Regions from separate parts of the Streptomyces sp. CNQ329 genome, predicted to be linked through region 4. Evidence: riboswitches for the same ligand, from Rfam matches in the RefSeq annotation. Region 4 holds a riboswitch; each other region holds the start of a gene.

Region 1 (5,593 bases), on a different contig from region 4:
GCGCCCACGCTCTGGCCCACGCTCACCGAGGTGGACGACAGGTGGGCGTACTGGCTGTAGTGGCCGTCGTCGTGCTTGATCACGACGGCGATGCCGTACGCGCCGCCGTCGGCGCCGTTGCCCGCCTTGACGACGGTGCCGGAGGAGACGGCCTTGACCGGGGTGCCGGAGCCGGCGGAGAAGTCGACACCGGTGTGGTAACCGCTGGACCACGAGCCGCCCGCGGCCCGGTACGCGGTGGACAGGCCGGCGTCGACCGGGGCGGAGAACCCGCCCGCCGGAGCGGCCTCGGCGGGCTGCTCCTCCGCCTGCTGCTCCTCGGCCGCCGGCTCGTCCTGCTGCGTCGCGGACTGCTCGGCCGGCGCCTCCGGCTCCTCCAGGGTGACCTCTTCGCCACCGTCGAACTCGTACTTCTGACCGGGGAAGATCAGGTCCGGGTCGTCGCCGATGACGTCCTTGTTGCCCTCGTAGATCGACTGCCAGCCGCCCGCGATGCCGTGCTTGCGGGCGATGTCCCACAGGGTGTCGCCGGAGACGACGGTGTAGTCGCCGGGGTTCTCGTACTTCTTCTCCGGCTTCTTCTCCGGTGTCCGCTCCTGCTTCGGGGCCTCGTCCTTCGCGGGCTGCGTCTCGGGCCCGCTCTCCTGCCGGGCCTCCTCGCCGCCGCCGGTGGAGAGGTCCGGGGCGGGGCCGCCCTGGGTGAGCCCGGCCTGGACGGAGCAGACCGGCCAGGCGCCGGGGCCCTGCGAGGCGAGCACCTTCTCGGCGATCTCGATCTGCTGCTCCTTGGTGGCCTGGTCGGCGCGCGGCGCGTACTGGGTGCCGCCGTAGCCCTCCCAGGTGCTCTGCACGAACTGCAGGCCGCCGTAGAAGCCGTTACCGGTGTTGATGCTCCAGTCGCCGCCGCTCTCGCACTGGGCCACGCGGTCCCAGGTGTCGACGGAGGCGGCCTGGGCGTGGCCGCCGGCGATGAGCGGAAGGGCGACGCCGGCGCTGCCGGCGGAGACGATGAGGGCCCTGCGGCCCCGGGCTATCCGGCCCAGGCGACGGTGACGTCCGCGTGCGGACATGGACATGCTCCTCTCCGACGCCTGCGAGGTGAGCTGTCGGGTTCGAGCTGGAGATGCCCGGCCATGCGGAGCATGGCTTCACCCCAAGCCGTCCCATGCCTGCGCACGTTCCGGCACTTACCTGGGTCCCCCGCTCCTGCCGTGAAAGCTGAAGTGCCTGCCCGTCGCCGCCGACAGGATTCGGCGTTACGGCGACGAGGTACCCGCATCGGTGGAGCGAGCACGGCGAGCACCGTAAACACACAGCCGAAAACAGAACAAGCTGTGAAACGTCATCAAGGCCGTTCCCCACGTCACATCGGAATCAGCCCGACAATCGCCGCATCCGGCGCCGCTCCTCAATTACCCCTTGCCGGTGGAGACTTGTCGATAGCAGAGGAGTCGGACACATGGCCCCATGAGAGGAGAATTCTGTGAGTGACATACGTCACTTTGCTCACTCCGGGGCACCCGGAGGACCGTCGAGCTGTTCGATGGTGGCGATCGACGGGCCGCGCCGCGCCGCCACTTCGCGCGCCGCCGCCTCGGCGTCGCGCAACACCCGCAGCGCGTTGCCCCACAACAGCCTGGCCAGGTCTTCTTCCGACCAGCCCCGGTGCAGCAGCTCGGCGACGAGATGCGGATAACCGGCCACGTCGGCGAGGTCGGCGGGGGTGAACGGCGTGCCGTCGAAGTCGCCGCCGATACCGATATGTTCGATTCCAGCCACTTCACGCATATGATCCAGATGATCCGCCACGGTCGCGGCCGTCGCCTCCGGCCGCGGATTCGCCTCCTCGAACGCACGCCGCACACGGACCGCTTCGTCGTCCGCGCCGAACGGGTCCAGGCCCCGGGCCCGCATGTGCTCGTCCGCCTCCGAGGTCCACTCCACGGCGGCGGGCAGGACGAACTTCGGCACGAACGTGGCCATCGCCACACCGCCGTTGCCGGGAAGCATGGCCAGCACATCATCGGGAATGTTGCGCGGGTGGTCACACAGGGCACGCGCGGACGAATGGGAGAAAACCACCGGCGCCTCCGTGACGCGCAGCGCGTGCCGCATGGTGGCCGGAGCGACGTGGGAGAGATCGACGAGCATGCCGACCCGGTTCATCTCGCGCACCACCTCCTCGCCGAACGCGGTGAGCCCGCCGTGCCGCGGCTCGTCGGTGGCGGAGTCGGCCCAGTCGGTGTTGTCGTTGTGCGTGAGCGTCATGTACCGCACGCCGAGACGGTGCAGGGCGCGCAGGGTGGCCAGTGAGTTGGCGATGGAGTGCCCACCCTCGGCCCCCATCAGCGAGGCGATCCGCCCGTCGGCCCGCGCCGCCTCCACCTCGTCGGCGGTCACGGCGAGCCGCAGCTCACCCGGGTAGCGGTCGACGAGCTGCCGCACCACGTCGATCTGCTCCAGACACGCGCTCACGGCAGCGTCCCCGGCCAGCTCCGTACTCACGTACACGGACCAGAACTGCGCCCCCACCCCGCCGGCCCGCAGCCGCGGGATGTCGGTGTGCAGCCGCCCGCTCTGGTCGACGGCGATGTCGCGCCGGTCGATGTCGTACGTCACCTGCTCGCGCAGGGCCCAGGGAAGGTCGTTGTGCCCGTCGACGACGGGGTGTGCACGCAGCACGTCGCGCGCACGCGCGAGCAGTTCGCCGGTCATGGGTCGTCCTCCCTGCGCGGATAGCGTGAGGTACACGCTATCCGCGCAGGCCGACCCACCCGCACCCAGGTCGGCGCGGCTCCCCCTCCGGACCAGAGTCCTCTGGACCAATCTCCGAAGGTGCCGAAGCGCCACCGCACGAATGACATGTGTCATAATGATAGAGTCCAATTGACCAGTCTCGGACAGCTAGGCGCGATCAGCCTCCGGCTGACAGCTACCATACCTACGCTTCATGTCACCCGAGGAGCAACATGTCCCAGGCAGCGGACCCCAGCCTCAATCGCCGCAAGCTACGCCAGGAGCTGCGCAGGGCGCGCGGCAAGGCCGGGCTGACGCAGCGCCAGGCCGCTGACGAGCTCGACTGGTCCCTGTCCAAGGTGATCCGCATCGAGATGGCCACGGTCAGCGTGTCGGTCACTGATCTCAGGGCGATGCTGCACCTCTACGGTGTCGACGACCCTGAGCTGGTGGCCGAGATGGAGGAGGCTGCCCGGGGGAGTAAGGGGGCGAGTTGGTGGGCGCGGTACAGCGAGCTGGTCTCGCCGCAGTTCGCCAAGTACCTCGGCTACGAGAGCGCCGCGGAGTCGATCCGTACGTACCACCCGATCGTCGTCCCCGGTGCGCTGCAGACCCAGGACTACGCCATGGCGCTGCTGGCACCGCGTGTCGAGGAGAGCCGGGCGCGCAAGGTCGTGGACTTGCGCATGGCACGTCAGGAGCGGACGTTCGACGGCGACACCGGTCCCGAGTCGTCCTTCGTCCTCGACGAGGCGGCCCTGCGCCGGCAGATCGGCACTCCGGCCGTGATGCGCGGTCAGCTCGATCACCTCATCCGGATGAGCGCGGAGCCGAAGGTGACCATCCGGGTGCTGCCCCTGACCGCCGGCGCGCACTACAGCACGCTCGGTAGCTTCGTTCTGCTCAGCCTCGGCGACGACGAGGACGACCTGCTGTACGTGGAGCACGCCGCCGGCAGCTTGACCAACCGTGACGACCTCGAACTGCTGTCGCGCTACCAGGAATGCTTCGACACGGTCAGCAGCCGCTCACTCGGAGGGGACGACGCCATCGAGCTCCTGGACCGCATCAAGACCGAGTTCGGCACTCGCTGAAGGCCCGGGCGCAGAGCGTCGACGGCCGGAGTCATCGGGAGGGCGGCCTTGCACCTCAGTCGGTTGCTCATGTGGTTGCTCAGCCTTGGCCAGCAGGCTCCCGCAGCCGCCGGCTCGGCCGAACCTGCCGCGGGGACGCAGGCACCCCTGGCACCCGCGGTGGCGGACGGGGCCTGTGGAGCCCCCGTTTCGGCGGATCAGGTCACGCTGGAGGCGATACGCGACCCGGCGTCGGTCGATCAGCTCATTCGCCTGGAAGACGCCCGGGCAGACCGACGTCGGCAGGAGGAGCAGGACAGCACCACGCAGTACATCCGGCGGCTGCAGGCGAGCCTCTTCTCCTGGGTCCTCGCCGTCGTGATCGTGACGGGCTGCGCCCTGCTGACGGTCTACTCCGTCGGCGGCCTCCGGATAGCCGGCTCGCGCGTTCTGCAGGCGGCGGCCGGCTTCGTCCTATCCACGCTGGTCGCGGCCCTGGCGTTCGCCGTAACGAAGAAGATTCAGACCCTTTTCACCGGATCGCCCGGCGCCGACGGGGCGATCCCATCCGCGGGCCGGGCGGGAGATGCGCGTCACCGCGCCGATCCTCCGTAACCGGGGCGAGCGCCCGCCAGATCCCCGCGGCGACCGCCACTCCGAGCGTCACCACGATCCACACCACGCGCTTCACCATCACACTGTCGGCTAACAGCGACAGGGCAGCCGCCATGACCGTGGCCGCGGCTCCGCCGGCCAGGCAGTACGCGGCGGTCCCCGGGCCCCACGACGCGCGCCGGTGGCCGTCCCCCCCGGAAGACAGCGTTCTCACACCCCTGGCCTCCACGAACTCACTCCCCCTGGCAGTGGCGAGCCGGTCAGGAGCCGGCTAACTCCCCGGACGCCACGGCCGCGAGGAAGTCGCTCCAGGCGGTGGGCGTGAACACGAGCACCGACCCGGCCGGATTCTTCGAGTCGCGCATCAGCACGGATCCGTCCTGTACGGCGAACTCGACACATCCGTCCTCGGCCTCGCTAAAGCTGCTCTTGCGCCATGCGGACTGTTCCTCAACCGCCACAGCCACCCCCTGGCGACCCTTCCGTGGGCCTCCGGGCAACCGCAACCCGTAGACCCTAGCGTCCCCCCGCGTGGCCACACAGAGGGTTCCCGGCATTGACCAATCGGGCACGTGAGGCCACCGGTCGTGTTGCACTGAAGCCGACAATTGTAGGAGTGCCCCAAATCCGACCACCAGACACGAACAAGCCGTATCCGCCCGGCCGGTGGGGTGCTCAGCCGTCCCGGGTGGTTGTGCGGCGGAGGCGGGCGCCCTTCTCGTGGGCCTGGGCGTTCAGGTGGTCCTGGAACGTCGTCATCCGGGCTCGCAGGTCCTCGTCGTGGGCCGCCAGGATGCGTGCGGCCAGGAGGCCCGCGTTGCGGGCGCCGGCCACGGAGACCGTGGCGACCGGGACGCCCGCGGGCATCTGGACGATGGACAGCAGGGAGTCCATGCCGTCGAGGTACTTCAGGGGGACCGGGACACCGATGACCGGGAGGGGGGTGACGGAGGCGAGCATGCCCGGGAGGTGGGCGGCGCCGCCGGCGCCGGCGATGAGGGTGCGCAGGCCGCGGACGGCCGCCTGTTCGCCGTAGGCGATCATCTCGCGCGGCATCCGGTGCGCGGAGACGACGTCGACCTCGTACGGGATCTCGAACTCCTCCAGCGCCCGCGCCGCCGCCTCCATCACCGGCCAGTCGGAGTCGGAGCCCATGACGATGCCGACCA
Region 2 (5,593 bases), on a different contig from region 4:
ACGACGGTCGCCTTCGACTTCGGGCGGATCAGCCTCGACGCGCGGACCGTGCTGTACCTCTTCGGGGCGCCGGGCCAGGAACGGTTCTGGTTCCTGTGGGACCGGCTGTTCTCCGGGACGCTCGGCGCGATCGTTCTGGTCGACCACCGCAGGCTCTCCGACTCCTGGTACGCGATCGACCGGCTGGAGCACCACGGCACGCCGTTCATCGTCGCCCGTAACGACTTCGGCGGCCCGCCGTACACCAGCGCCGAGGTGCGCGACGCGCTCGACCTCGACCCGCACGTCCCGCTGGTCGACTGTGACGCGCGGTCCCGCGAGTCCAGCAAGGGCGTGCTGATCGCCCTGGTCGAGCACCTGCAGCGCCTCGCCGCCGCCACCGTCCCCACCGCACCGGAGACCGCTACATGACCCCGACCCCCGACGACCAGGCCATACGTGAGGGGAGCGGCGCGCAGGCGCCGACCGATCGCGGTGCGCCGGCTGAACGCGGAACGGCGGCCGAGCCGGGCGCCGTACCGCCCGAGCACGGCGCCGCCCCTGCCGGGCCGGCCCGGCCGCCCGAGTCCGCCGAGGCCCCCGAGTCCGCAGGGGGCCCCGGGCCCGCCGACGTTCCCGGGTCCGCCGACGACCCGAAGCCCGTCGACGTTCCCGCTGCCCCCGCGGGAGCGTGCCCGCACGCCGGTGCCGCCGGTGCCGTACCCCTCAGCGGCCCCCGCTTCCACACCGACCCGCGCGACCTCTACCGCGAGATGCGCCGCGACCACGGCTCCGTCGTGCCCGTCGAGCTGCCCGGCGACATCCCCGCCTGGCTCGTCATCGGCTACCGCGAGCTGCACCAGGTCACCTCCGACCCGGATCTGTTCACCCGGGATCGCGGGCTGTGGAACCAGTGGGAGAAGATCCCGCCCGACTGGCCGCTGCTGCCGATGGTCGGGCAGGTCATGCCGTCCATCCACTTCACCGCCTCCGCCGCGGACCACCGCCGGCACGCGGTCATGGTCGGCGCCGCGCTGGAGACCGTCGACCCCTTCGACCTGCGCCGGCACGCCGAGCAGCTCGCCGACCGGCTCATCGACTCCTTCTGCTCCCGCGGCAGCGCCGAACTCGTCGGCGACTACGCCGCCCCCCTGCCCGTGCTCGTACTCGCCCGGATCATCGGCTTCCCCGATGCCCAGGGGCGGCAGCTCGCGCAGGTGCTCAACGAGCTGGCGGACGGCGGGCCCGGGGCGCTCAAGGCGTACGAGACGTTCGTCGGGCACATGACGCGGCTGGTGGCCGACAAGCGGCTCGCGCCGGGCCAGGACGTCGCCTCGCGGATGCTGGCCGACCCCATGCACTTCACCGACGAAGAAGTCATGCTCGACCTCAAGGACACCACCGCCGCCGGTTTCCTGCCCACCGCCGACTGGATCGGCAACTCCATCCGGCTCATGCTCACCGACGACCGCTTCGCCGCCGCCCTCGGCGGTGGGCGGCACAGCGTCGGGCAGGCGATGAACGAGGTGCTGTGGGAGGACACCCCGACGCAGATCCTCGTCGGCCGCTGGGCCGCCCGCGACACCCAGCTCGGCGGGCGCCCCGTCGGCGCGGGCGATCTGCTGCTCCTCGGCCTCGCCGCCGCCAACGACGACCCTCAGATCAAGCAGGCACTGGGGGGCACGGACGGCTCGGGCGGCTACGGGTACGGCGGGGGCGTACCCGCGCAGGAGGGCAACAGCGCGCACTTCGCCTTCAGCTACGGCGACTTCCGCTGTCCCTTCCCGGCCCAGGAGATCGCCGAGATCATCGCCCGGACGGGCCTTGAGGTACTTCTCGACCGGCTGCCCGACCTGGACCTGTCCGTGCCGGCGGAGACGCTGGTGCGGCGGCCGTCCGCGTTCCTGCGCGGCATGACCGCGCTGCCGGTCACCTTCACCCCCGTACGCGCCGCAGGAGGCCCTTCGTGAACTGCCCGCACGCCGCCGGCTCCGCCGCCGCCCCCGCCGCCTCCGGGGCCCTCCCCGAGCCGCTGGCCATCGACCCCCTCGTACGCGACCTCGCGGGGGAGACCGCGCACCTGTGCGCCGCCGCCCCGCTCACCCGGATCGAACTGCTGGGCGCGCCCGCGTGGACCGTCACACGGCACGCGGAGGCGCGGCAACTGCTCACCGACAGCCGGCTGGTCAAGGACATCGGCGCCTGGCGGCTGTGGCAGACGGGCGAGGTCACGGCGGAGTGGCCGCTGATCGGGATGGTCAACCCGGGCCGGTCGATGTTCACGGTCGACGGCGCCGAGCACCGGCGGCTGCGCGCCAAGACGGCGCAGGCCATCACCCCGCGGCGGCTCGACGCGCTGCGGCCGGTGGTCGAGCGGGTGACGGCCGAGCTGCTGGACGCCCTGGCGTCCGCGGCGGCCGAAGGCGACGGGGTCGTCGACCTCAAGGAGGTCTTCGCGCAGCCGCTGCCGATGCGGGTGGTGTGCGCGCTCATGGGCGTCGCGGAATCGGAGATACCGCGGCAGATGCGGCTGTGGAAGGCGTTCTTCTCCATGCTCACGCCGCAGGACGAGCGGCTTGCGGTGATGGCGGAGCTGGACCGCGTGTTCACGGAGATGGTGCGGCAGAAGACCGCGGCCCCCGCCGACGACCTCACCAGCGCACTGATCTTCGCCGACGAGGGCGGTGAGCCGCTGACCGAGGAAGAGGTCGTCGGCAACCTGAAGTCGATGATCGCCGCCGGGCACGAGACCACGATCACGCTCCTGCTCACCACCGTGCGCGGGCTGCTCAGCCACCCCGAGCAGCTCGCCATGGTCCGCGAGGGCACGGTGACGTGGGAGACGGCGATCGAGGAGGCGCTGCGCTACGACCCGCCCGTGACCCACCTGCTGATGCGGTTCGCGACGGAGGACATCGAGATCGCCGGCACGGTGATCGAGAAGGGCGAGGGCGTCGTCATCTCCTACCGCGCGATCGGGCGCGACGCCGGGCACCACGGGGCGGACGTGGACGCCTTCGACGTGACCCGGCCGACGCCGATCCGCCACATGACCTTCGGCCACGGGCCGCACATCTGCCCCGGCGCGGCCCTGTCGCGGCTGGAGGCGGCGGTGGCGCTGCCGGCGCTCTTCGCCCGCTTCCCCGAGCTGCGGCCGGCGGTGCCGGTGGGGGAGATCCGGAACCTGCCGGTGCTGACGCAGAACGACCTGGAGTCCTTCCCGGTACGGCTCTCCTGACGGCGGGGGCGGCTGAGGCGCGCCCCCGCCCGGCCCGTACCCCGTACTCCGTACCCCCGTTCGGGACGTTTTCGAGTGCGCCATCGCTGCCCTCGCGCGGACACGCTCCGTAGCGGAACAGCGCCCCTCCGCATAACAACTGATGCACGATCAGCTAACGACCGGACTTCTTCCCGTGTTACCGAGGCGTCAACTTGTCCGTTTCCGCTGGTACATGCCCGGATCGTCCGCGGTAAAGCACAACTGAATAACGGGAACGACTTGGAATCGAACGCCGTCGTCCGCTAGCGTGCGGTAACGCAGCGCGGTCGTCACTGCCGCCGCAAGAGGCGGCACCGTGCGCCGTCGCCGAATCCCGAACGCGAAACAACTGCAGCAACGGCAACACCTAGGGAACCGGGGAACCACCACCTTGGGGTGAATCGGGCCAACCTCCGCCAGGAGGCGGCCTGTAGGAGACCTTCCTGCTCCGAACCCGTCAGCTAACCCGGTAGGCGAGAAGGAAGGAAAGGAGTACGCCTTCGTGGCGTCCTACAGGCCTGGGCCTGGCTACGGCCATGGCTATGACGAGTACGGCTACGACGGTTATGCGTCCGGCGGTCACGCCCCCGAGGGGTATGCGCCCGCCGACTACGCCGTCGAAGAGCCGGTCCCGGTCGATGAAGTCTTTCCCGAGGACGACCTTCCGTCCCGCGGCCGTCGGCGCCTGGCAAAGCAGCGCGGCGGCAGCATGGCCCGCAGCGGCGCCGTACTCGGCGTCGGCGTCTTCGCCGCCGTCGGCGCGGGCAGCATGGCCACGGCGCAGGAGAAGCCGCCGGTCGCGATATCCATGCCCGACCAGGTGAACGCCGTCGCGAGCGAGATCAGCGCGCAGCTCCCGGACGCGGAGAGCCTGCCGGGCGTCGGCGACCTGATGCCGAGCGAGGAGCCCGCCTCCGACTCGGTCGTCACCACGGCACCGCTCACCCAGGTCAGCTACGCCGGCGACGCCGGGGCCGACACCGCGACCCAGTCCGCCGACTCCGGCGAGGCCCTGCGGGCACGCATCCTGCAGCAGGCCGACCAGCAGCAGGCGGAGGCCGACGCCTCTGCCCGCGCCGCCGCCGAGGCCGAGGCCGCCAAGCAGGCGGCCGAGGAGGCCGCCGAGGCGAAGGCCGAGGAAGAGGAGCGCCAGCGCAAGCTGGAGGAGGAGCGCCGCCGCAAGGCGGAGGAGGAGGCCCGCCGCAAGGCGGAGGCAGAGCGCCTCGCCAAGCTCGCCGCCAGCTACGTCGCCCCGCTTTCCAACTACACGCTCACCTCCAGCTTCGGCGAGTCCGGCGACATGTGGGCCGCGGGCCACACGGGCCAGGACTTCGCCGCCTCCACCGGCACCCCGGTCAAGGCCGTACACGGCGGCACGATCACCGAGGCCGGCTGGGCCGGCTCGTACGGCTACCGCATCGTCCTCACGCTCGAAGACGGCACCGAAATCTGGTACTGCCACCTGTCCTCCATCATCCAGTCCTCCGGCGAGGTCACGACCGCCGACGTCATCGGGCGCGTAGGCGCCACGGGCAACGTCACCGGCCCGCACCTGCACCTGGAGGTACGACCCGGCGGCGGGGACGCAGTGGACCCCCTCGCCTGGCTGCGCAACAACGGCGCCCCGGTCTGACCGACGCGGCGGGCCCGGCGCCCCGGCCCTGATGGCCGGGACCCGGACCTGCCCGCACGGAAGACCGCAAGCCCCCATATACCTCTCTCCCACGTCTCTGGCGTGTCCGTACGCACCTTCCCCCCGTGGCGTCCGGATGCGCACCGAGACCGCCGGCGGCCCTGGTGGCCGACCCCCCGACACCAGGGCCGTCGGCCTTTTCCCGGGACCTACTCCCCGGGCCCGCAGAGACAGAACGGATGCCCGGCCGGATCGGCGAACACCGGACACGTGCCACCGACGTCGGAAAGCGGCGTGGCCCCGAGCCGCAGCGCCAGCTCACTCGCGGCCACGGAATCGTCGACGCCGAAGCAGATGTGCATCTGCTGGGGATACCTACGCTCGAAGTCGGGCCAGAGCGGCGGCCGGTAGCCGTCGACTACCTCGAATGCCAGCCGTGGAAAGCTGTCTTCGTCCTTGGCGATCACCATCCAGTCCTCACGAATGATCCGCATGCCGAGAAGCTGCGTGTAGAAGTCGGCAAGCTCGCGGGCGTCGGCGCAGTCCAGCACGATGTTCCTGACGTAGGCGTTCATGGCGGCAACCCTGCCACGCCCCCCTGAGACCGTCATGAGAAGCCACCCGGTGAACCGCACCCCCCAGCGCACCCGCCACACCGGCCCACGGGAAGGAAACGCTCAACCCCGGTTCACGGGTGCCGGCGGCCGGTGAACATGCCGTGG
Region 3 (5,593 bases), on a different contig from region 4:
GGCGGCGGGCCGCCACCGGATCGCCTCCCGGCAGCCGCGCCCGCCGCCCCCGGGCGGACGGCGGCGGGCGCTCCGGGGGCCCGCCGCGTTCCTGCCCGGGCTACAGCCGGCCGCCCGTGAGACGGGACAGCGCGCCGCGCCGGCGCGGACGGGAACGCCGGCCGGCGGCGTAGGCGGCGGTGCCGGCGACCGCGGCGCCCGCACCGGCCGCGACGTACGTCGACTTGCGGGCCCTGAGCAGTCCTCCGGCGGTGCCGGCCGTCGAAGCGGCACGGTGGTAGACGCTTCCCAGCCTGTCCGCGACCGCCCTGGTGGTGGTCGCCTCGTCGGTGGCGTCGCTCTCGGCGTCGCTCTCGGTGGCCTTCGCGGTGGCCTCGGGTGTCTGTGTGGTCTTCTTCGTGGCAGAACCTGTCTTCGTCGTACTCATGTTCACGCGGGTAACCGCTGACGCCCGGTGAAAACCAGCCCCGCGCACCCCGGGTCGGGTGAGACGTTGACGTGGTCATTACACGGAGTCATGATGGGAGCGCTCCCAGCTCCGTGTGTACACGCCCCCACGCCCGATACCCCACCAGGAGACCTCCGGTGAGCCACCCCCCACTTCGCCGCACGCCCGCACTGGCGCTCCTCGTTCTGACCGCCCTTCTGGCGGCCCTTCTCTCGGCGAATACGGGCCACGAGGCCGCGGCGGACGAGCCCGGCACCCGTGCCCAGCCCGTCGTCTACGAGGCCGAGGACGGCCAGCTGAACGGCACCGTCGTCGAGTCCTCCGCGTCCGGCTACTCCGGTACCGGCTACGTCACCGGCTTCGACGCGGCCGAGGACTCCGTCACCCTCACCGTCCCCGACGGCCCGGCCGGGCTCCACGACCTCACGATCCACTACCGCGCCCCGTACGGGCAGAAGGTCGCGTCGCTCCGGCTCAACGGCGAGGGCGCGGGCGACGTCACCCTCGCCGCCACCGACACCTTCAGCACCGTGGCCGCGGGCAGGGTGATGCTGGGGGAGGGCCCCGACACGATCACGATCGTGAACAACTGGGGCTGGTACGAGATCGACGCCGTCAGCCTCAGCCCGAGCGAGCCCCGCCCGCCGCACCAGGTCTCCGGCGTCCCCGTCGACCTGCAGGCCACCCCCGCGGCCCGGGCGCTGCTGAGCTACCTCACCGCGGGCTACGGCGAGCACATCCTCAGCGGCCAGCAGGACACGGCCTCCCTCCGCTGGCTGGAGGAGAACGTCGGCCGCGCTCCGGCCGTGGCCGGGCACGACATGATGGACTACTCGCCCAGCCGGGTCGAGCGCGGCACCACCTCCACCGAGGTCGAAAACGCCCTCGCCTGGGACGAACGCGGCGGCATCACCACGTTCGTCTGGCACTGGAACGCCCCCGCCGGCCTCATCGACGAACCCGGCAAGGAGTGGTGGCGCGGGTTCTACACGGACGCGACGACCTTCGACGTGGCCGCCGCGCTCGCCGACCCCGCGTCCGAGGAGTACGCACTGCTGCTGCGTGACATCGACGCCATCGCGGTGGAGCTGAAGCGGCTGCAGGACGCGGGCGTCCCGGTGCTCTGGCGCCCGCTGCACGAGGCCGAGGGCGGCTGGTTCTGGTGGGGCGCCAAGGGCCCCGAGCCGGCCAAGGAGCTGTGGCGGCTGATGTACGAGCGCATGACCGGCCACCACGGGCTGCACAACCTCATCTGGGTGTGGAACTCCGTCGACCCGGCCTGGTACCCCGGCGACGACGTCGTCGACGTCATCAGCGCCGACACCTACCCCCCGATCGGCGACCACGGCCCCGCCAGCGGCACGTACGACAAGCTCGTCGACCTCGTCGGCGACAGGAAGCTCGTCGCGATGACCGAGACGGGCTCCATTCCCGACCCGGACCTGCTGCGGGCCTACGAGGCGGACTGGAGCTGGTTCACCACCTGGAGCGGCGAGTTCATCGACGACGGCGAGCACAACCCGCTGCCCTTCCTCGAAGAGGTGTACGGGCACGAGTACGTCATCACGCTCGACGAACTGGGCGACTGGCGCTCCCACCCCGGCCCGGAACGGCCGGACCGGGGCAGGTGAGCGGTGACGCCACCGCCGAAGCGGAGAGCGCCGGTGGGAACGCCGGCGCTCCCCGTTTGTCAGTACGGACCGTAGACGTTGTCGATCGACCCGTACCGGTCGGCTGCGTAATTGCAGGCGGCGGTGATGTTGGCGACCGGGTCGAAGCTGTCGGTCGAGGTACCGGGCACGTGGTAAGCCTCGAAGGTGGGAGCGATGACCTGGAGCAGACCCTTGGAAGGCGTGCCCGCCGCGGCATTGGAGTCCCAGTTGTTGATGGCCTGCGGGTCGCCCCCGGACTCGCGGATGATGTTGCGGTGAATACCCTCGTACGTACCGGGGATGCCGTGCTCGGCCATGATGGCCAGCGACTCCCTGATCCAGCCGTCGAGGTTGTCCGGGTAGCTTTCGAGGGACGCCGTGGCCGCCTTGTCTGCCGAGCCGGATTTCGCCGGCTCGGCCTTGCCGCCTATCACGAGTTCAAGGCCCGGGAGGATGAAGTCCGGGTTGCCGCCCACGGCTTCGCGATTGTCTTCGTACAACTTCTGCCAGCCGCCGCGCACGCCTTGCTCGTCGGCAATCTTCGACAGGGAATCTCCGGCGACCACGGCATAGGTGGTCGCCTCCGCCTTGGCGGTACCGGTCGCAGGAGCCTCGGCGCGTACACCGGCCTGGTGAGCGGAGGCCGGGGCGGACCCGGCCGCGGAGGCCGCGGACGCGCCGATCAGCGGGAGGGCGATCGCGACGCCGCTGACACCGGCGAAAGCGACACCACGGCCGGTCAGGCGCAGCTTGGGACGGCGATGCTTACCTCTTGCAGACATGGGTGTTTCTCCTCCTGCGCCTGCGAGGTGAGCTGTCGGGTTCGGGCAGGAGATGCCCGGCCGCACGACGGTGCGACTTCACCCCAAGCCGTTCCGGAATCCGGACCGGCGACTTACCTATGGGTCCCCCGCTCCTGCCGTATGTGGTTAGGGAACGGTTTCCGGATGGCGGCAGGATTCGGCGTCCATCCGACTGGCGCAGACTTAAGCATGTCTTTTCGATTCGGACAAGCCGCGGAACTCGTCCGGTCCATACGAGACCGCCTCCGTGGCCGGAGGAGTGCCGCCGCCGAAGCGGAGAGCACCACAACTCGCGTTCCAGATAAGGAAACTGTGAATTCCGCTGCCGGCGCCCGCGGCGGGGCGTGATTCGCGTCACCGGATGCGGGAGGGTCCGACCGGCAAGGAGGGCATGAAGGGGCGATAAGTGCGAATCAATCAAATAGGGCACAATGTGGCACAGGGGGCATCCGGTAGGTTCGCGACCCGAAGCGGGGCGGCCCGCCGACTCCGCCGCCGAAGCCCGGACGGGCCGGCGGGCTCTTCGGCCAGGAGGGCTGGCGAAGGCGTAACACCGCGGCCCGGGACGGAGGTTGTCAGCACTCCACCACGTTGACCGCGAGGCCGCCGCGGGCCGTCTCCTTGCAGTGCCTCTGCGTCTACACGGCGCTGATGTCGCCGGATCCCACCGGCAAAGGCCGCCGATGCCGGCCGAGGCGCTGGAAGCGCTCCTGAACGCCTTGAAGATCGCCGTCGAAGGACGCCTGGCGGCCGCCAGGCGCTGACCACCCACAACCGCAGATCAGCCGCCTGCTGGACACACCTCGCAGAGGGGAACGGCCAACGGCCCCGGTCGTCGGGCACACAGATCACCGTCGAGTCCACTGTGCTCAGGCCGCGGGAGGAAGGTCGTGCAGGTACTCTCCGCCCGACAGCAGTTCTGTCGGTGCGGCCAGGCCGGTCAGTATGGCGAACGCCGAGCGGAGCAGCACCCGGCCGATGACCGGGTCGATGGCCCCGGCCAGGTGAGCGACACTGGTGCGGAAACTCACCTCGTACGTCACCTCGCTGCCGTGAGGCGACGAGGAGCCCCGGGGGGCGTCGGGAACGACCTTCCAGGCGCCGTTCAGGGCGATGAAGTCTCCTGTGGTCTGCTGGAAGGTGAGACCGCCGGTCTCCATCTTTTCCTGTTGGACCCAGTGGACGGTGGCAGTACGGAAGGCCAGTTGCCAGGAGGTATGTCCTTCGCCGCAGGGCGTGACGGAGAGGACGTCCGGGGCATGGGTGGGGAAATCCTCGTGGTCGCCGAGGCGTTGCAGTAGCGTGACCGGGGCACAACTGGTGCGTGCACGCAGGATGCGGACTGTCATGGGGCCTCTGTTCTCTCTGCTGGTTCTGCGGTTGTTCCGGGAAGGTCCGCACGGGTGGGTGCACGGATCATCCGGCTGGGCGTACGACACTCACACCCTGCAGATGGGTCGTGCGCAGCATGAGGTAATTGGCCTCGCCGAACGAGCCGCCGGTCAGGCCGGTGCCGCCATGTGTGGGCAGCAGCGGCAGGAAACTGCTGTGTGATTCGTTCACTTTGAGCATGCCGCCGTTGGTCACCTCCTGAACGAACCGGTCGATGACCGCCGAGTTGCGCGCCCACAGAGAGTTGCGCAGGCCGTAGGCGTTGCCGTTGAGGAAGGACACCATCCGGTCGAGCAGTTCGTCGTCCGTGCCGTGTTCTGGCACGATTACCGGCAGCAGCGGAAAGAAGGTCTCGTTTCTTACGGCGTCGAGCGAGCGGGCATCCTGGAGTCCGTCGACGCGCAGCACCGTCGGTTCCAGGAACAGACCCGTGTCGGAGGGCGAGCCGTCCACTTCGAGTCTGCGGCCGCCTTCGACGAGGGTCGCGCCCTTGGCGAGGGCGTCGGTGATGGCGGCGAAGAAGCCTTCGGACATGAGGACCGGGGTGAGGACGACGTCGGGGTCGTCGGGGAAGCCTGGCCGGATCTCGCGGGCGGCGGCCGACAGGCGCTCGATCAGCCGATCCGCTATCGCAGGGTGGGCGATCACGTGGTTGGGGAGATTGCAGATCTGCCCGGACTGCGAGAAGCACTCGGTGAGACTGCGCACCGCATCGGCCAGGTCGGCATCCCGCCAGACCACGCTTGCGTCGTTGCCCGCAAGTTCCAGAATGGGCTTCTTGCCGGCGGCGATGGCCTCCCGCTCGAAGGCCAGGCCCTTGGCACTGCCGCCGATGTAGACGACGTCGTTGACCCGGGGGTGGGCCAGCCAGGGCTCAAGCATGGGCGGTCCGCACAGGACGTTGAGGGTGCCCGGCGGGGCGCCGATCTCCTCCAGCGCGGGCGCCACCACTTCGCGCATCGCGAATGTCACACCGAGGGGAACACTGCGCGGCGCCCGGACCACCAGGGTGTTCCCGGCCAGGAGGGCGGTCGCTCCGAACAGCGCATTCGGAGCGGCCGCGTTCTGCGGTGGATTGACGCAGACCACGCCGTCCGGCACCCGGCGCACGATCCTCTCCCGGTTGCCGTCCCGGCGGCTGTGGTGCAACTGGGCCGCGCACCACTGGAGTGTCTCCTCACTCCAGCCTGCGAGCGGATAGCTGTCGATCATCGCCCGTGCCGAGGAGATCGGCTGGCCCTCGGCGACCAGAATCTCGACGAGCACGTCCCGGTGTTCCCGGAGCAGTTCGATCATGC
Region 4 (5,593 bases):
GGTCAGGTCGAAGGCCAGGCCGGCGCCGATGTGGGTCTCCGGGTCGTTCGGGTCCTGGTAGTAGTCCAGCGCCGTGACGTCCTCGTGCGCGGCCCACGAGAAGGCATCGACGGCCTTGTGAAGCGGCAGGTGGTTGGTGGTGACCGGCACGTCGGGGGTGATCCGGCGCAGCGCCTTCTTCTCGGCGAGGTAGCACTGCAGCAGGGCGTCGTCGCAGAAGCGGGCGTAGTCCAGCTCCTGGGCCGGGTTGGGGTGGGTGGGGGTGGTGCGCGGCGGCAGAACCTGCTCGAAGGTGTCGTAGCGCTGCGACCAGAAGGTGGTGGCCCAGGCGGTGTTGAGCGCCTCGACGGTGCCGTAGCGCTCCCGCAGCCAGCGGCGGAAGTCGGCGGCGGAGACGTCGCAGTAGCACCGCGGGTTGGAGCAGCCGTACTCGTTGCCGATGTGCCAGCTCTCCAGGGCGGGATGGGTGCCGTAGCGGGTGGCCAGCTCGGTGACCAGGCGGACGGCGTGCTCGCGGTAGACAGGGCTGGAGGGGCAGAAGTGCTGGCGCGAGCCGGGCCACTTGCGGACACCGTCGGCGTCCTGCAGCAGGATCTCGGGGTGCCGCTCGCTCAGCCACGGCGGCGGGGAGGCGGTCATGGTCGCCAGGCAGACCCGTATGCCGGCGCCGTGCAGGTCGTCCAGCACGCGGCCGAACCAGTCGAAGTCGTACGCACCGGGCCGCGGTTCGACCAGCGCCCAGGAGAAGATCCCGGCGGTGACCATGGAAACCCCGGCTTCCTGCATCAGCCGGATGTCCTCGGCCCTGACCGCCTCGGGCCAGTGCTCGGGGTTGTAGTCGCCGCCGAAGTGGATGCGCTCCACGCTGCCTCCGCCCCTCTTGCTCAATTCTTAAATTACGAATTAACCTTGCTGGGCAAGGTAGAAGTGCCGCGGCAGATCCGTCAACACCCGGAGCGTGACCTCGTGACACCAGCCGGAGCCACGCAACTCCCGCACACCGCCCGCTTCGGCGGTCGCACCGCCGTGGTCACCGGCGCCGCCGCCGGCATCGGCGCGGCCATCGCCCGCCGGCTCGCCGCGGAGGGCGCCGCCGTCGTCGTCGCCGACATCGACGGCGACCGGGCGGAGGCGGCCGCCGAGGAGATCCGCGCCGCGGACGGCACGGCCGCCGCCGTCGCCGCGGACGTGGCCGGGGAGGACGGCTGGGCGCGGATCACGGCCGTGGCCGGGGACTTCGGGCCCGTCGGCGTTCTGGTCTCCAACGCCGTCGCCGTCGACGTCGCCCCCGCACACGAGACGTCGCCCGCCTCCTGGCGGCGCCAGGTCGACGTCGGGCTGACGGCCGCCTTCCTCGGATTCCGCGCCTGCCTGCCCGGCCTGCGCGCGCAGCAGGGCGCCCCCGGCGCCGCGGTGCTCGTCTCCTCCGTGCACGCCAGGCACGGCATCCCCGGCCACCCCGCGTACGCCGCCGCCAAGGGCGGGCTGCTGTCGCTGGCCGGCCAGCTCGCCGTCGAGTACGGCCCTTCGGTACGGGTGAACACGGTGCTGCCCGGCCCGGTGCTCACCCGGCTGTGGGACCGTGTCCCCGAAGCGGACCGCCATGCCAGCGCGGCGCAGACCGCGGCCGGGCGGCTGGGAGCGCCGGAGGAGGTGGCTTCCGCCGTCGCCTTTCTCGCCTCGCCCGAGGCGTCCTACGTCACCGGCGCGAGCCTGGTCGTCGACGGCGGCTGGAGCGTCGTAAAGTCATCCGCCTGAAACGGACGCGCCGGAGGGCGCCGGTCCACGGGAGCAGGAACGTGAGGGAGGAGCGAGCGGCCATGTCGGGTTACGCCCGTCGCGGGGTGCACGGGCAGACGGTGGAGACGCTCGCGCACCGCGTTCTCAGCGGCGAGATCGCCGAGGGCGCGACCCTCGACCTCGCCGCACTCCAGAGTGAGCTGGGCGTCAGCCTCACCGCGCTGCGCGAGTCGCTGAAGGTGCTGGCGGCCAAGGGACTCGTCGATGCCCGGCAGAAGCGCGGCACGTTCGTCCGGCCGCGCGCCGACTGGCATCTCCTCGACGCCGACGTGCTGCGCTGGCGCTTCGAGACCGCGGGCCGGCAGCAGGGCGAGGGCGCCGCCGCGCGGGCCGCCTCCCCGCTGCTGCGCGACCTGGACGAGGTGCGCGGCATCGTCGAGCCGGCGGCGGTGAGGCTCGCCGCGGTGCGCCGCACCGCGGCGGACCTGACCGCCCTGGACGCGGCGCTCGCCGCGATGGCCGGCGCGCGGGACGCGGCGGCCGGCGCCGTCGCGGCGGACCTCGCGTTCCACCGCGCCCTGCTGGCCGCCTCGCACAACGAGCTGCTGGAGCGCATGGATCTGGTCATCACCAGCGGACTGGCCGCTCGCGACCGCCTGGTGCACGGCCCCGGACACCACCCGCAGGATCCCGTGCCGGGTCACCGCGCCGTGCTGGAGGCGATACGCGCCGGGGACCCCGACGCCGCGGAGTCGGCGATGCACCGGCTCCTCGCCCAGGCGGCGCGGGACCTGGCCGAGCTGTCCGCGGCACCCGCGACCGAACCCCCGCCGTCGCCCGAGCGGTCGGCGACGGAGCGGGCGGCCGGGGCGTAGCCCGTACACCGGGTCCGTCCACGGGTGCGCCCCGCCGCACGGTGGGATCCGCGCGACGGGGCGGCAGGAGACTCACCGCGGGCCCGGGGCCCCGGGCGTCAGTACCAGTTGTTGGCCTGCCAGAACTCCCAGGCGCCGCACGGGCTGCCGTAGCGGTCGTTCATGTAGTCCAGGCCCCACTTGATCTGGGTGACCGGGTTGGTGCGCCAGTCGGCACCGGCCGAGGCCATCTTGTCGCCCGGCAGTGCCTGCATCAGACCGTACGCGCCGGAGCTGGGGTTGGTCGCGGTGTGGTCCCAGCCGCTCTCCCGCTCCACGATGTTGCTGAAGCAGGTGAACTGGTCCGCGGGTACGATCTCCCGCGCCGCCGCCTGGATGCCGGACTCGGTGGTCGGGACACTCGCCTGCGACGCCTCGGTGGCGCCCCCGGAACTCCCGGCGGACGACGAGCCGTTCGGATCGATGGACTTGCCGACCTTGCCGCCCTGGGTGTCGACCCGCAGCTCGGTGCCGACCTTCAGTGCGGCCGGGTTGTCACCGATGGCCTTCTCGTTGTCGACGTACACCCGCTGCCAGCCGCCGGGCACGTCGTACTCCGCGGCGATCTTGGCCAGCGTGTCGCCGGCGCCGACGGTGTGCTGGAGGTAACGCTGCTGCTTCTTCTCGCTCTTGGCGGCCGTCCGGTCGGCCTCGGCGGGCTTGCTCTCCGCCTTGTCCCCGCCCAGGTCCAGCTCCTGGCCCGGGAGGATCAGGTGGGGATTGTCCCCGATGGCTTCCTTGTTGGCCTCGTACAACTTCTGCCAGTCGGGCCCGAAGCCGTTGTCCTCGGCGATCTCCGAGAGGGTGTCGCCCTTCTCGACCGTGTAGGCGTGCGCGGCGGTCGCCGCGAGACTGCCGGCGACGGGCAGGGCTATGCCCACTCCCGCGGCGGCGGCGTAGCGGCGGGTGGAGCGCGACTTGGGCGCGCGCCGGGTGCCGGTTCCGGCCATGGTGGCTCGCTCTTTCTCCGACGCCTGCGAAGTGAGCTGTCGGGTTCGGGCTGGAGTTGCCCGGCCGCGTCGTGCGGTGCGGCTTCACCCCGAGTCGGGGAGTCCGGTGCGGTCCTGCCACCGTGCCTCCGGCCGACGGAGAAGTGGTTCCCCCGCTCCTGCCCGAACGGCGGTGGGGACGACGGTTCCGGGCTCCGACGGGCAGGATTCGGCGTACCGGAGCGCGGCGCTCGCGTCTGCGAACGTCACGGACACTAGGAGATCGAACGTCAGATCACAAGCGGATCACGAGGATCCACGCGTAGTCTGACGTTCCGTGGCGGCGCGTGCACGCCTGGGACGGCTGGGGCGCGTGGGACGGTTACCCGTGCATTCCCGGTGCAGCGCCTCCAGAAGAGGCTGCCCGGCCGGTACGACGAGGCCGTGCACCCCGCGCTCCGCGGCGGCGGCGAGCGCGGCCTGCCAGGCGTCGGGGTCGGCCGGCGCCGTCACCGGGGTCCACCGCCCGGCGCCCGGCTCCTCGTACCCGGGACCGGCGGGCGCGAGCCGGCGGAAGGCGGGCACCGTCGGGGCCACGGCGACGAGTTCGGCGCACCGCCGGGAGCCGGCGGCGAGCGCGAGCCGGCCGCTGCTGAGCAGCACGACGGTGGCCAGCGCCCGGGCCAGCAGGGCGGCCTGCGGGACGCTGTCGGGCAGCGCGACGACGAGCCTCGCCCGGCTCGTGGCGGTGGCCAGGGCGGCGGCGAGCGCGAGCACGTCGTGTGCCGGGTCCGGACCGCCGTCCAGCCACAGTGCGTCGGCGCCGGCGGAGTCGTACGCCGCGCACTCCGCGAGCCAGTCGGCGGGCTCCTCCGGCAGCCTGGGGAGCAGCACCCCGACACGGACCGCCCGCGCCGTGCCCGTCGTGGCGGCGCGTGGGGACGGGGGTGGAGATGCGCTCATCGTGGGCCTCCCCGGGTGGCTGATGAGAGCCATCGGGGGCATACCGTACGCCGATACGTCGCGGAAGGCAGCGCCGCGTACACCCACGGTTCATGATTCCTGGAATTTCATGTGCCGGGCCGCGCAGCGGCTTTGCGCGGGAGCGGCCCGCGAACGCCGAGGGAGGGGACCCCCCCGGGGTGTCCCCTCCCTCACTGTGCTCCCGGCCGGTGGCCCACGTCAGCGCATGCGGGCCACACCCCCGTTCGCCGGGATGGGCTCGCCGTCCGGCCCGGACGGCGAGTGGACCGGGTGGCACCGCAGTCGGTGTGCGGGCACGGCGCCGGGCGCGGTCACGCCGAGCTCCGCGAGAGCAGGAAGTCCGCTGCGCCCGCCTTGGCGCCCTCGATGAAGGCGTCCATCTCACCGGGGGTGTAGATGAGGGCGGGGCCGTCGGGGTGGGCCGAGTGCCGTACCGCTATCCGGCCGTCCTTGAGTTTCATGGCCTCGACGCAGTTGCCGCCGTTGCCGCCGCTCCACGGCTTGTGCCAGCCCTCGGTGCCGAGGTCCTCGGCCGGCATGCCGTTGTAGATGCGTTCCATTCACAGCTCCTTGCGGAAGTCCCGGAGGACGTCCTTCGTGCGTGGTGCCGTCGCCGCCTGGGCCGCCATGTGGTCCAGGGCGGCGAGGTGTGTGGCCACCTCGTGCCGGCCGTCGAGGTAGACGGCGCCGGTGAGGTACTCGGTGTAGATCATGTCCGGCAGCTCCGGCATGGCGAACCGGAAGAGGACGAAGGGGCTGTACGTGCCCGGGTGGTGCCCGCTGCGGAACTCCGCCATCTGGAGCGTGACGTTGGGCAGCGACGAGAGGTCGAGGAGCCGGTCGACCTGCGCGCGCATCACCGTGCGGTCGCCCACCGGGCGGCGCAGGACCGTTTCGTCGACGACCGCCCAGAAGCGGGGCGCGTCCTCGCGGGTGAGCAGCTCCTGACGCTCCATGCGCAGGGCGACGTGCCGCTCGATGTCCTCGGGCGTGACGCGGCCGAGGGAGCCGACCTGCAGCACGTGC

The links. Region 4 has a riboswitch for cyclic di-AMP ahead of I003_RS0100660 (aggregation-promoting factor C-terminal-like domain-containing protein). Riboswitches for the same ligand answer to the same signal wherever they lie in the genome.
Positions count from the first base shown of each region.
Region 1: it holds a riboswitch for cyclic di-AMP, as region 4 does, so the genes downstream of both, I003_RS0123695 (transglycosylase family protein) here and I003_RS0100660 (aggregation-promoting factor C-terminal-like domain-containing protein) in region 4, are expected to answer to the same signal.
Region 2: it holds a riboswitch for cyclic di-AMP, as region 4 does, so the genes downstream of both, I003_RS0125675 (peptidoglycan DD-metalloendopeptidase family protein) here and I003_RS0100660 (aggregation-promoting factor C-terminal-like domain-containing protein) in region 4, are expected to answer to the same signal.
Region 3: it holds a riboswitch for cyclic di-AMP, as region 4 does, so the genes downstream of both, I003_RS0113890 (LysM peptidoglycan-binding domain-containing protein) here and I003_RS0100660 (aggregation-promoting factor C-terminal-like domain-containing protein) in region 4, are expected to answer to the same signal.

Region 1 is NZ_AXVU01000040.1:54,137-59,729, reverse strand. It holds gene I003_RS0123695 (transglycosylase family protein) at 1-1,070, opposite strand, end outside; cyclic di-AMP (ydaO/yuaA leader) riboswitch at 1,074-1,266, opposite strand; gene I003_RS0123690 (dipeptidase) at 1,507-2,715, opposite strand; gene I003_RS0123685 (Scr1 family TA system antitoxin-like transcriptional regulator) at 2,970-3,830, shown strand; gene I003_RS0123680 (hypothetical protein) at 3,900-4,424, shown strand; gene I003_RS0123675 (DUF397 domain-containing protein) at 4,685-4,885, opposite strand; gene purE (5-(carboxyamino)imidazole ribonucleotide mutase) at 5,100-5,593, opposite strand, start outside.
Region 2 is NZ_AXVU01000050.1:25,754-31,346, reverse strand. It holds gene I003_RS0125690 (ATP/GTP-binding protein) at 1-411, shown strand, start outside; gene I003_RS33210 (cytochrome) at 408-1,949, shown strand; gene I003_RS0125680 (cytochrome P450) at 1,946-3,217, shown strand; cyclic di-AMP (ydaO/yuaA leader) riboswitch at 3,587-3,729, shown strand; gene I003_RS0125675 (peptidoglycan DD-metalloendopeptidase family protein) at 3,741-4,871, shown strand; gene I003_RS0125670 (VOC family protein) at 5,081-5,446, opposite strand; gene I003_RS0125665 (carotenoid oxygenase family protein) at 5,560-5,593, opposite strand, start outside.
Region 3 is NZ_AXVU01000017.1:102,115-107,707, reverse strand. It holds gene I003_RS34230 (hypothetical protein) at 101-427, opposite strand; gene I003_RS0113895 (glycosyl hydrolase) at 586-2,079, shown strand; gene I003_RS0113890 (LysM peptidoglycan-binding domain-containing protein) at 2,139-2,882, opposite strand; cyclic di-AMP (ydaO/yuaA leader) riboswitch at 2,886-3,046, opposite strand; gene I003_RS34810 (SRPBCC family protein) at 3,773-4,252, opposite strand; gene I003_RS0113870 (aldehyde dehydrogenase family protein) at 4,320-5,593, opposite strand, start outside.
Region 4 is NZ_AXVU01000001.1:133,624-139,216, forward strand. It holds gene I003_RS0100645 (beta-galactosidase) at 1-864, opposite strand, end outside; gene I003_RS0100650 (SDR family oxidoreductase) at 967-1,758, shown strand; gene I003_RS0100655 (FCD domain-containing protein) at 1,821-2,615, shown strand; gene I003_RS0100660 (aggregation-promoting factor C-terminal-like domain-containing protein) at 2,714-3,604, opposite strand; cyclic di-AMP (ydaO/yuaA leader) riboswitch at 3,611-3,786, opposite strand; gene I003_RS0100665 (LLM class flavin-dependent oxidoreductase) at 3,890-4,546, opposite strand; gene I003_RS0100670 (DUF397 domain-containing protein) at 4,879-5,127, opposite strand; gene I003_RS0100675 (Scr1 family TA system antitoxin-like transcriptional regulator) at 5,128-5,593, opposite strand, start outside.